One region of the Flexivirga sp. genome, then DNA from elsewhere that is predicted to be linked to it. Evidence: riboswitches for the same ligand, from Rfam matches in the RefSeq annotation. Region 1 holds a riboswitch; the other holds the start of a gene.
The links. Region 1 has a riboswitch for cobalamin ahead of ACTHL4_RS15640 (hypothetical protein). Riboswitches for the same ligand answer to the same signal wherever they lie in the genome.
Positions count from the first base shown of each region.

Region 2: it holds a riboswitch for cobalamin, as region 1 does, so the genes downstream of both, ACTHL4_RS04270 (ribonucleoside-diphosphate reductase subunit alpha) here and ACTHL4_RS15640 (hypothetical protein) in region 1, are expected to answer to the same signal.

Region 1 is NZ_JBQCGS010000095.1:24,607-29,534, reverse strand. It holds gene ACTHL4_RS15655 (hypothetical protein) at 1-465, opposite strand, end outside; gene ACTHL4_RS15650 (RNA polymerase sigma factor) at 452-967, opposite strand; gene ACTHL4_RS15645 (nucleoside/nucleotide kinase family protein) at 1,287-1,928, opposite strand; cobalamin riboswitch at 2,003-2,136, shown strand; gene ACTHL4_RS15640 (hypothetical protein) at 2,212-3,186, shown strand; gene ACTHL4_RS15635 (CbiQ family ECF transporter T component) at 3,189-4,313, shown strand; gene ACTHL4_RS15630 (ABC transporter ATP-binding protein) at 4,310-4,928, shown strand, end outside.
Region 2 is NZ_JBQCGS010000024.1:35,285-40,212, forward strand. It holds gene ACTHL4_RS04270 (ribonucleoside-diphosphate reductase subunit alpha) at 1-1,699, opposite strand, end outside; cobalamin riboswitch at 1,834-2,035, opposite strand; tRNA gene ACTHL4_RS04275 (tRNA-Gly) at 2,334-2,404, opposite strand; gene dcd (dCTP deaminase) at 2,520-3,095, shown strand; gene ACTHL4_RS04285 (alpha/beta hydrolase family protein) at 3,106-3,771, shown strand; gene ACTHL4_RS04290 (ABC transporter ATP-binding protein) at 3,872-4,928, shown strand, end outside.

The DNA.
Region 1 (4,928 bases):
CGGCGAGGTGGACGCATCCGACGTCGGAACGGTCGACTGACCACCGGACGATCCCACCGAGGACAGCGTCGAGGTGCGCCCGTTCCCGGGGGTGGCCGGCTGCTGGAGATCGGGCCCCAGCTCGCCGGTGGACGAGGACGACGGGCCGGTCACAGTGCTCGAACCCGGCGACGACGAAGTCGTCGTCACGGCCGGGGGCAGGCCGTTGACCATCTGCCGCGTGTTCCCGTCATGCAGACCCACGAGAGCCACACCGATGATCGCGGCCGCGGCGGCCGCCGAACCGATGCCGGCGAACCAACGCGTCGCCGGATGGCGGCGACGCTGGGCTTCCAGCACCGCGACGACCTCTGCCTCGCGTGCCGGGTCGAGATCGGCGTCGGAGACCTGCAGGGCCTTGGCCGCGAACGCGTCGCGCAGGCGGCGCTCCAGCTCCGCCGGGTCGTGCGGGTCAGACGGATTCATCGGTTGCGCCTCCTTGCATGATCGTGGTGAGTGTGGCCATCGCACGGCTCGCCTGGGACTTCACGGTGCCCCGGCTGATCCCCAGGGCGTCGGCGATCTCCGCCTCCGACATGTCGGACCAGTAGCGCAGCACCAACACCTCGCGCTGCCGCGGCGGCAACTGATCCACCGCCCGCAGCACCTCCTGGTGCTCCTCGGCGATGATCACGTCGGTGTCGGCGGGCGGGGCGATCTCCGGCTCGGCGACCTTCAGATGCGCGCGCACCGTGCGCCGCCGGCGCAGCATCGAGCGCGACTGGTTGACCACCGCCTGCCGGAGATAACCGACCGCGGCACGCGAGTCACGCAAGGCCGCGCGGTTGCGGTGCATCCCGAGGAACGCCTCCTGCACCACGTCCTCGGCGCTGGCCAGATCGTCGACGAGCAGTCGCGCGAGCCGCACCATCTGCAGGTGGTGGGTGCGATAGAGCTCCGCCAGATCGACGGAGTCGTCCGCAGTCATCGCATCGTGGGCGGGAGCCGGTCCATGCTCATGGATCCGACCTCCCCAGCGACTCGGCCTTCCGGCATACACGGCGGGTGTGCTGAGTGTCATGACACCGCAACCCCTCGCCCAGACCTTAACCACTGGCTGACGCAGGAGGGAAAGACGCACCGCGACGGGCCGGGGACCGGCCGCCATCCGTCGGTTCGCACGTTCCTCCTCACACCGGGAAGACGTGCGACGGCCCGCCAGGTTGCCTGCGCGCGCCCGCCAACCTGTATGGCGAGAGGTGCGATCGGTCACATGCGGCAGCCCGGCCGGCACCGGCCACCCGCGTTCACGGCAGCAGGAGTATGCCGTCCGCGCGGGCCTTGGTCGCCCGGACCAGTTCGGCGTTGCGCTCGTCGGAGCCGAGCGCACGCTCGGCAGCCTCCGCGGGACTGCGCCCGAAACGGCGGTGCCGCTGGATCAGCCGGTCGCGGCGCAGCGGGTCGGGGACGTCGACATACCAGACCGCATCCAGCAGCCCGGGCACCGCACTCCACGGCGGCCGGTCCAGCAGCAGGTAGTTGCCCTCGGTGAGCACGACCCGTGTCCCGGGGGAGACCGCGATGGAGCCGGCGACCGGCTCCTCCCGCGCACGGTCGAACGCCGGCGCCCAGACGGTGTCGTCCCGCTCCCGGCGGATCCGGTCGAGCAGCGCGACATAGCCGGCGCCGTCGAAGGTGTGCGGCGCACCCTTGACCGGTGCCCAGCCGCGCGCGTCCAGCACCGCCTGCGCCAGGTGGAAGCCGTCCATCGGCACCACGACCGTGCGCAGCCCGCGCGCCCGGCAGCCGGCGGCGACCAACTCGGCGGCGGTGGATTTCCCGGCCGCGGGCGGCCCGGTCAACCCGATGACGACGCGGTCGGACCGCGCGGCCGACTCGACCACGGCGTCGACGGCGGCTGCGGCATCGAGGGCGCGGGGGGAGGTCACTCGCGAGACTCTGCGGCATTCCGGCGCCGTGCACAAGCTGCGGTGGTGCGGGAGCAGGCTGCGGCGGTGCTACCGTTTCCGGATCGGGTGCCCGTGTCGGGCACCCAGGTGCGAGCAGGGGAAGCCGGTGCGATTCCGGCGCTGTCCCGCAGCCGTGAGCGGCCGACCGGTCGCGAGTCGGAATACCTGCTCCCACCCGTCACCGGATCGACTGTCGAGGACTGCAGTCGCGGGCGAGATCGTGTCGCGCGCAAGAAGTCCCGACACGAAAGGACTCACGCGCATGCCCAGCCGCACGGTGCGCTCCGTCGCAGCCCTCGCGCTCGCCGCCTCGGCGACCACCTTCGCGTATGCCGGATCGGCCGCGCCGGCGCAGGCCGCCGGCTACAACGGCGTGTGCAAGACCAGTTCCGGGGTGACCGTCGTGGTCGACTTCCGTGGCCTCGGCGGCGGGATCGCGGTCCGGTGCTCGCCGGTCGGCAGCGGCGCCACCGGTCTGCAGGCGTTGCAGGCCGCCGGGATCCCGGTGGAGGGGACCCGGCAGTACGGACTGGCCTTCATCTGCCGCATCTACGGGCAGCCGTCGGCATCGGCCACGCTGCCCGGTGGTTACCACGAGTCGTGCGGGCGCACGCCTCCGCCGAATGCGCACTGGTGGTACACCCAGGCGCCCAATGGCGGGTCCTGGACCTCCAGCGGCGAAGGCGCCTCCAGCAGCCATGTCATCCCCGGCGGTTTCGAGGGCTGGGCGTTCAGCGAGGGCGGCACCAACTACCCGCCCCGGTACACCCCGAGCCGGCCCGCGGCGCCGAAGCCGCCGCCCGCGCACACCACCACGGCGCCGCCGGCGCCGCGCCATACGACCACCACCGCGCCACCGCCCCCGCACAGCACCGCACCGAAGCACCGCGGTGGGTCGCAACCGCAGTCCACCACCGGCTCGACGTCCGGGTCGTCGACCGCGGCCGGCACGCATACCGCGAAGAACAAGAAGACGGCAGCGTCCCGGTCGGCCGGCGCCTCGACGTCCGCGCACCGCAAGAGTTCGGCGACGTCCTCGACCGGAGCGGGCGTCACGGGCACCTCCAGCGGGGGGCCCACCAATGCCGCCGGTGCGCCGATCGTCAACAGCGACAAGAAGATCAAGGACGCGGAGAAGTCGTCCACCATCAATGCGACCACCGTCGTGGGTGGTGGCGTCCTCGCGGCGCTGGCCATCGGCGGCAGCGCAGTAGCGTTCCTCCGCCGGCGCAACTGACAGTGGATCCGAGACATCCCACCAGGGCGACACGGCTGCCCGCACCGGTCCATCCGGTCGCCTGGTGGTTGTGGGCGATCGGACTGGCGGTGGCGGCTTCGTTCACCACCAACCCGCTGTTGTTGCTGCTGCTGATCGGGGTCTCCTGCTTCGTGGTCGTCCTGCGCCGCGGCAATGCGCCGTGGTCGCGATCGCTGCGGCTCTACCTGCTGCTCGGACTCTTCGTCGTCGTCGTGCGGGTCGCCTTCCGGTGCTTGCTCGGCGCGGCCGGCGCCGGGCCCGTGGTGCTGGACCTGCCGCGAATCCCCTTGCCGCAGTGGGCCGCCGGTGTCTCACTGCTCGGCCCGGTGCACCTGTCCGACCTGCTCGACGGCTTGTATGACGGCCTGCGGCTCGCCGCGATGATCATCTGCATCGGCGCAGCCAACTCACTGGCGAACCCGAAGCGACTGCTCAAGGTGGTACCCATCAGCCTCTACGACATCGGCACGGTGGTGGTCGTCGCCGTCTCGGTCTTCCCGCAGCTGGCGGACAGCATCCGACGGGTGCGCCGAGCGCAGCGGCTGCGGGCCGACGCCGACGGTGGCAAGTGGCACGTCGTGCGCCGAGTCATCGTCCCGGTGCTGGCCGATGCGCTGGACCGCTCACTGCTGCTCGCGGCAGCGATGGATTCGCGAGGCTACGGGCGTCGCGGCTCGACGCCGAAGCGGACCCGCCGGATCCTCGGCGTGCTGACACTGGCCGGCCTGATCGCCGTCTGCATCGGCATCTTCGGTGTCCTGGACGACCGCGCACCGACACTCTTCCGGTGGCCGGCGTTCGTGCTCGGGGTGGCGCTCGCCGCACTGGGGCTGCTCTGCTCCTCGCGTGAGCGCGCGGTCACCCGCTACCGCGTGGATCCGTTCGGGGTGGTTGGTTGCGCCGTGGCCGCCAGTGGTCTGGCCGCCGGGGCGTTGATGATCCTGGCGGCACAGATCACGCCGGCACACCTCAACACCTCCACGACCCCTGCGCAGTGGCCGATCGTCGATCTGCTGCCGCTGGTCGCTGCCGTCATCGGCCTGCTGGCCGCCGTCGTGTCGCCGCCCAGCGTCATACAGGATGCGACGGAGGAGGTGGCGGCATGATCGAGCTGCACGACGTGTCGGTGCGTTACGAGGGTGCGCCCGCCGGCGACCCGGGACCGGCCGGCGGCACGGCTGCCGCACTGGCGCACGTCGACCTGCAGATCGACGAGGGCGAACTCGCCCTGGTCGTCGGGCGCACCGGCGTCGGGAAGTCGACCCTGCTCGGTGCCGTCAACGGGCTGGTGCCGCACTTCACCGGAGGCCGGCTGTCGGGTCGGGTCGTCGTCTCCGGGATGGACACCAGGGACCACCCGCCCCGTGAGATGGCCGACGTCGTCGGCCGGGTCGGCCAGGACCCGCTCGCCGGATTCGTGGCGGACACCGTTGAGGACGAACTCGCCTACGGCATGGAGCAATTGGGTGTTGCACCGGCCACGATGCGCAAGCGCGTCGAGGAGACCCTCGACCTGCTCGGCATTGCCGCGCTGCGTCGCCGATCGCTGGCCACGCTGTCCGGCGGCCAGCAGCAACGCGTCGCGATCGGGGCGGCACTGGTGACCGCGCCGAAGGTGTTGGTGCTGGACGAGTCGACATCGGCACTCGACCCCGGATCCGCCGAGGAGGTGCTCGCCGCGATCACCCGGCTGGTGCACGACCTCGGCACGACCGTCGTGA
Region 2 (4,928 bases), on a different contig from region 1:
TGGGGTAGGCGCCGCGCTCGACCGCCAGATCACACGATGCGTCGATGGCGTGCCAGCTGATGAACTCGGTCAGCCGGTCGATCAGGTCGGCCGCCTCCTCCGAGGCGTAGGACAGGCCCAACTTCTCCACCACGTCGGTGAAGCCCATGATTCCCAGGCCGATCGCGCGGTTCCGGTCATTGGAGTGCTCCGACTCGGGCACCGAGGAGCGCGTGATGTCGATCAGGTTGTCCAGCTGACGCACGGCGAGACGGGCGGACTCGGCGAGTCGGTCCCAGTCCCATTCGCCGTCCGCATTCAGGTGTCGCGAGAGGTTGATCGAGGCCAGGTTGCACACCGACACGTTGTCGCGGTCCTGCGGCAGCGTGATCTCGGTGCACAGGTTCGACAGGTGGATCGTGCCGGTGTTGTCGTTGAGCGCGCGCTGGTTGACGGTGTCTTTCCATGTCAGCCACGGGTGCGAGGTCGTCTGCAGCGAGACCAGGATCGACCTCCACTGCGCGCGGGCGCGGATCTTCTTGAAGGAGCGCAGCTTCCCGGCCTCGGCCAGAGCGGCATACTCCTGGTAGCGGCGGGAGAAGTCGTCGCCGACCAGCTCCACCAGGTCCGGGGTCTCCAGCGGGTCGAAGAGATACCAGTCGTCATCGGCGACGACGCGCTTCATGAACTCGTCGGACAGCCAGACCGCGGTGTTGGCGGTCCGGGTGCGTCGGTAGGGGTCGCCGGCGTTCTGCCGCAGATCGATGAATTGCGGGAAGTCCAGGTGCCAGTTCTCCATGTAGAAGCACAGCGCCCCGAACTTCTTCCCGCCGCGGGAGACGGCCCGCAGGATCGAGTCGATGGTGTGCATGAAGGGGATCGGCCCGGTGGACGAGGTGTTGTTGCTGCGGATCGGACTGCCTTCCGAGCGCAGTTTGGAGACCGAGAGGCCGATGCCGCCGGTGCCCTTGGTCAGCCACATGACGTCGCGCATCGACTTGGCGATGTGCTCGATGTCGTCGTCCATCTGCATCACGAAGCAGTTGGACAGTTGCGGGGTGACGGTGCCGGCGTTGACCAGCGTCGAGCCGGCCGCCAGGTAGTCCAGCGACGCCATCTTGCGGTAGAAGCCGATCGCGGCCTGGGTCGGGTCCTTCTCGCCCACCGACATACCCATCGCGACACGCATCCAGAAGTATGCCGGGACCTCGAGCGGTCGACGACTGGAATCCGTTGCCATGTAACGGTTCTTGAGGGTGACGATGCCGATGTAGCGCAGTCCGTCGTCCAGGTGGTGGTCGAGCGCGGCCGCGAGCTGCTCCAGGTTGAACGCCGACGCCAGCCGGGGATCGAAGAGCCCGTCCTCGACCGACTCGCGGACGTAGCCGGGGAAGCGCGCCTGGTGCAGCAACGCAAGCTCGGACTGGGTCTCGAAGTCGCCCAGCACCTTCTTGTAGATCGTCTTGAGCAGCAGACGGGAGGCGATGACGTCGAAGTCGGGGTCGTCCTTGACGTTCTGCACCGCGACCGAGATGGCGGCTTCGTCGAGTTGCTCGGTGGTGATGCCGTCGAAGAGGGTGATCGCCAGCTCCGAGGCGATCTGCATGGTCATCGACATGGCGTTCGGCAGGCCGTCGGCCGCCCTCTCGATCGCCCGGTTGATGCGGTCTGCGTCATACGGCTCGCGCGAACCGTCGCGTTTGGTGACGTGTATGGCCACGTGCGGTGTCTCCCGTCTGTCCTCGCTGGTCGTCCGGCGAGGAGGGACGGCGAGCGGGCAGCGCACGCAGATGGGGCATGCCACCGCTCGTTCGTCAGCCCTTCCCGCGCGGGCTGCGGTCGGACCCGTCCACGAACGTGAACGGGGCAGTGGCAGGTCTTCGGACTCGTGACTCCGTGCCAGACGCACACCTACTGGTCGTCGCTTCCCGGGCTGGTCGGCCCAGTGCTGATGACGACGTTCGTCCTCACTCACCGCTGCGGGGGCAGTGCCGGAATCTCACCGGCTTCCCTCTTTCCTCGGGCACGATCGACGACCGCCGTGGCGGTCGGTGTCCGTGCGCGAACCAACTGCGTGAGACACACTATCTAGTGGTGGCGACTTTGCCAAGACCCAACATGCTGTAGTTGCACGCATGTAGTTTTGCCGGTGTCAAATCGGCAGAACGGCGCGAGCCCGAGCCACAGGCGGGCGGTGCGAAGTGGAACCGGCGAGGTGGTGAGCGACCAGCGTTGGCGACGGAAGGGCAAGTGGACGGTCCGCGAGACAACGGTCGGCGCGGCTGCGGCGCGGGGCGAGCGAGCCCGAGCCGCAGGAGGGCGGTGAGGAGTCGAGCACAAGAAACGCAGTGAAGAGCGAGTGACGAGAATCGAACTCGCGTATTCAGCTTGGGAAGCTGATGTTCTACCATTGAACTACACTCGCGTGCCGCGAAAGCCGCTCCCCTGACACGCTGCCGCGGGGGCGATTTCGGACCGGCAGGAGTCTAACCCACGCGCGGCGCCACCGGCGCACGGGCCCGCCGGGTAGCGTGACCCCCGTGCTGCTCTCCGACCGCGACATTCGCGCCCAGATCGACGCCGGACGCGTGCGTCTCGACCCGTATGACGAGACGATGATCCAGCCTTCGAGCATCGACTTCCGACTGGATCGCTTCTTCCGGCTGTTCGACAATCACAAGTATCCGTTCATCGATCCGGCCGCCGAGCAGGACGAACTGACCCGGCTGATCGAGACCGACGCGGGCGAGCCGTTCGTGCTGCACCCGGGGGAGTTCGTGCTGGGCTCGACCTACGAGCAGGTGACGCTGCCGGACGACGTCGCCGCACGGGTGGAGGGCAAGTCGAGCCTGGGCCGGCTGGGCCTGCTCACCCACGCGACCGCCGGCTTCGTGGACCCGGGGTTCTCCGGCCACGTGACCCTGGAGTTGTCCAATGTCGCGACCCTGCCGATCAAGCTGTGGCCGGGCATGAAGATCGGCCAGCTGTGCTTCTTCCAGCTCAGTAGTCCGGCCGAAAGCCTCTATGGCAGCGCGAAATACGGCTCTCACTACCAAGGCCAGCGGGGCCCGACCGCGAGCCGGTCCTACGACAACTTCCACCGGTCGCAGCTGTGAGCGTGACCGCATGAGGCCCCGCTTCGAGGTCGGTCCGGCGCACGCGCAGGTGCGACCGGAGGCACACCCGTTCCTCACGCTGCCGGACGGCAGGCACCGCCCGGAGGCGATCGCCCTGCTGCTGCACGGCGGCGCCGAACACGGTCTGCAGCGCACCTTCAAGGCCAGCCCCCCGGTGCTGCGGATGGTGGCCGTCGCGCGCAGCATCGAGCGCAGTGCCGGCGGCCGCATCGCACCCGCGGTGCTGCGCGACGCGGTGCGCGGATACAACGGTGACGCCCGCTCACCGGTCGTGGATGCTCGGTGGGCGCTGGGGCGGTTGCAGGAGCTCTACCCGGGCGTGCCGCTCGCGCTGGTCGGTCATTCGATGGGGGGTCGGGTCGCACTCGAACTCGCCGGCTGCGAGGGGGTGGTCAGCATCGTCGGTATGGCGCCGTGGATCCCGCGGCAGTACGACGTCGAGCCCTTCCTCGGCCGACACACGCTGCTGTTGCACGGCCGCAAGGACGTCATCACCGATCCGCGGGAGAGCTCACGGCTCGCCGGCCGGATCGTCGCGGCGGGCGGGGACGCGCGCAGCGTCCAGTTGCCCGACGCCCACGCGATGCTGCTGCGAGCGCGCGCGTGGCACCGCCATACGAACGAGTTCCTGCAGCAGACGCTGCTGCGTCCCTGACCTCGCAGCCTCGCAGCGTGCGCGAAAGGCATCGCTCGCCGGGCACGTTGCCGGGTCTGACGCGACAGGATGTCGGTGGCCTGCACTACGTTGGGTGACCATGATCCGCTTCGAGCAGGTGGTCAAGCAGTACGCCGACGGTGCGACCGCCGTCGACGACCTGTCCTTCGATGCCCCGACCGGCCAGATCACCGTCCTGGTGGGACCGTCCGGGTGCGGCAAGACGACGTCGTTGCGGATGATCAACCGGATGATCGAGCCCACCAGCGGCAGCATCTCCATCGACGGTGAGGACGTCCGGACCTTCAATGCCGCGAAGCTGCGCCGGGGCATCGGTTACGTCATCCAGCACGCCGGCCTGTTCCCCAACAAGCGGGTCGTCGACAACGTGGCGACGGTGCCGCAACTGCTCGGCACCCCGAAGGCCAAGGCGCGCGAGCGGGCCCGCGAAGTGCTCGAACTCGTCGGGCTGCCAGGGCGGTTCGCCGACCGCTGGCCGTCACAGCTGTCCGGCGGTCAGCAGCAGCGCGTCGGCGTCGCCCGCGCGCTGGCCGCCGACCCGCCGGTGATGCTGATGGATGAGCCGTTCAGCGCCGTGGACCCGGTGGTGCGGGAGCAACTGCAGGACGAGTTCCTGCGTCTGCAGCGGGACCTCGGCAAGACGATCGTCTTCGTCACGCACGACATCGACGAGGCGCTCAAGCTCGGCGACCAGATCGTGGTCATGCGGGTCGGCGGCCGACTGGCCCAATTGGCCGACCCGGCATACCTGCTCGCCCATCCGATCGACGACTTCGTCGCCGACTTCATCGGCCGGGACCGCGGATATCGAGCGTTGACCTTCGCCGAGACGCCGCCGCTGCCGTTGGCTGCAGAGGTCACGGTGCCGTTGGGCACGACGCCCGAGCAGGCCCGGGCGGCAACGGACGACGAGTGGCTGCTCGTGGTGGACGACGGCCGACCGGTCGGCTGGATCCAGCCGTCGGTGATCACAGCACCGATCGACCCGGCGATGCTGCACCGCGGCGGCACGGTGGCTCGCGCTTCGGGCCCGTTGCGTTCGGCGCTCGATGCGGCGTTGTCGTCACCAAGTCGTCGCGGCGTCATTGCTGCCGATGACGGCAGGCTGCTGGGCACCGTCCGCGCGCATCAGGTGC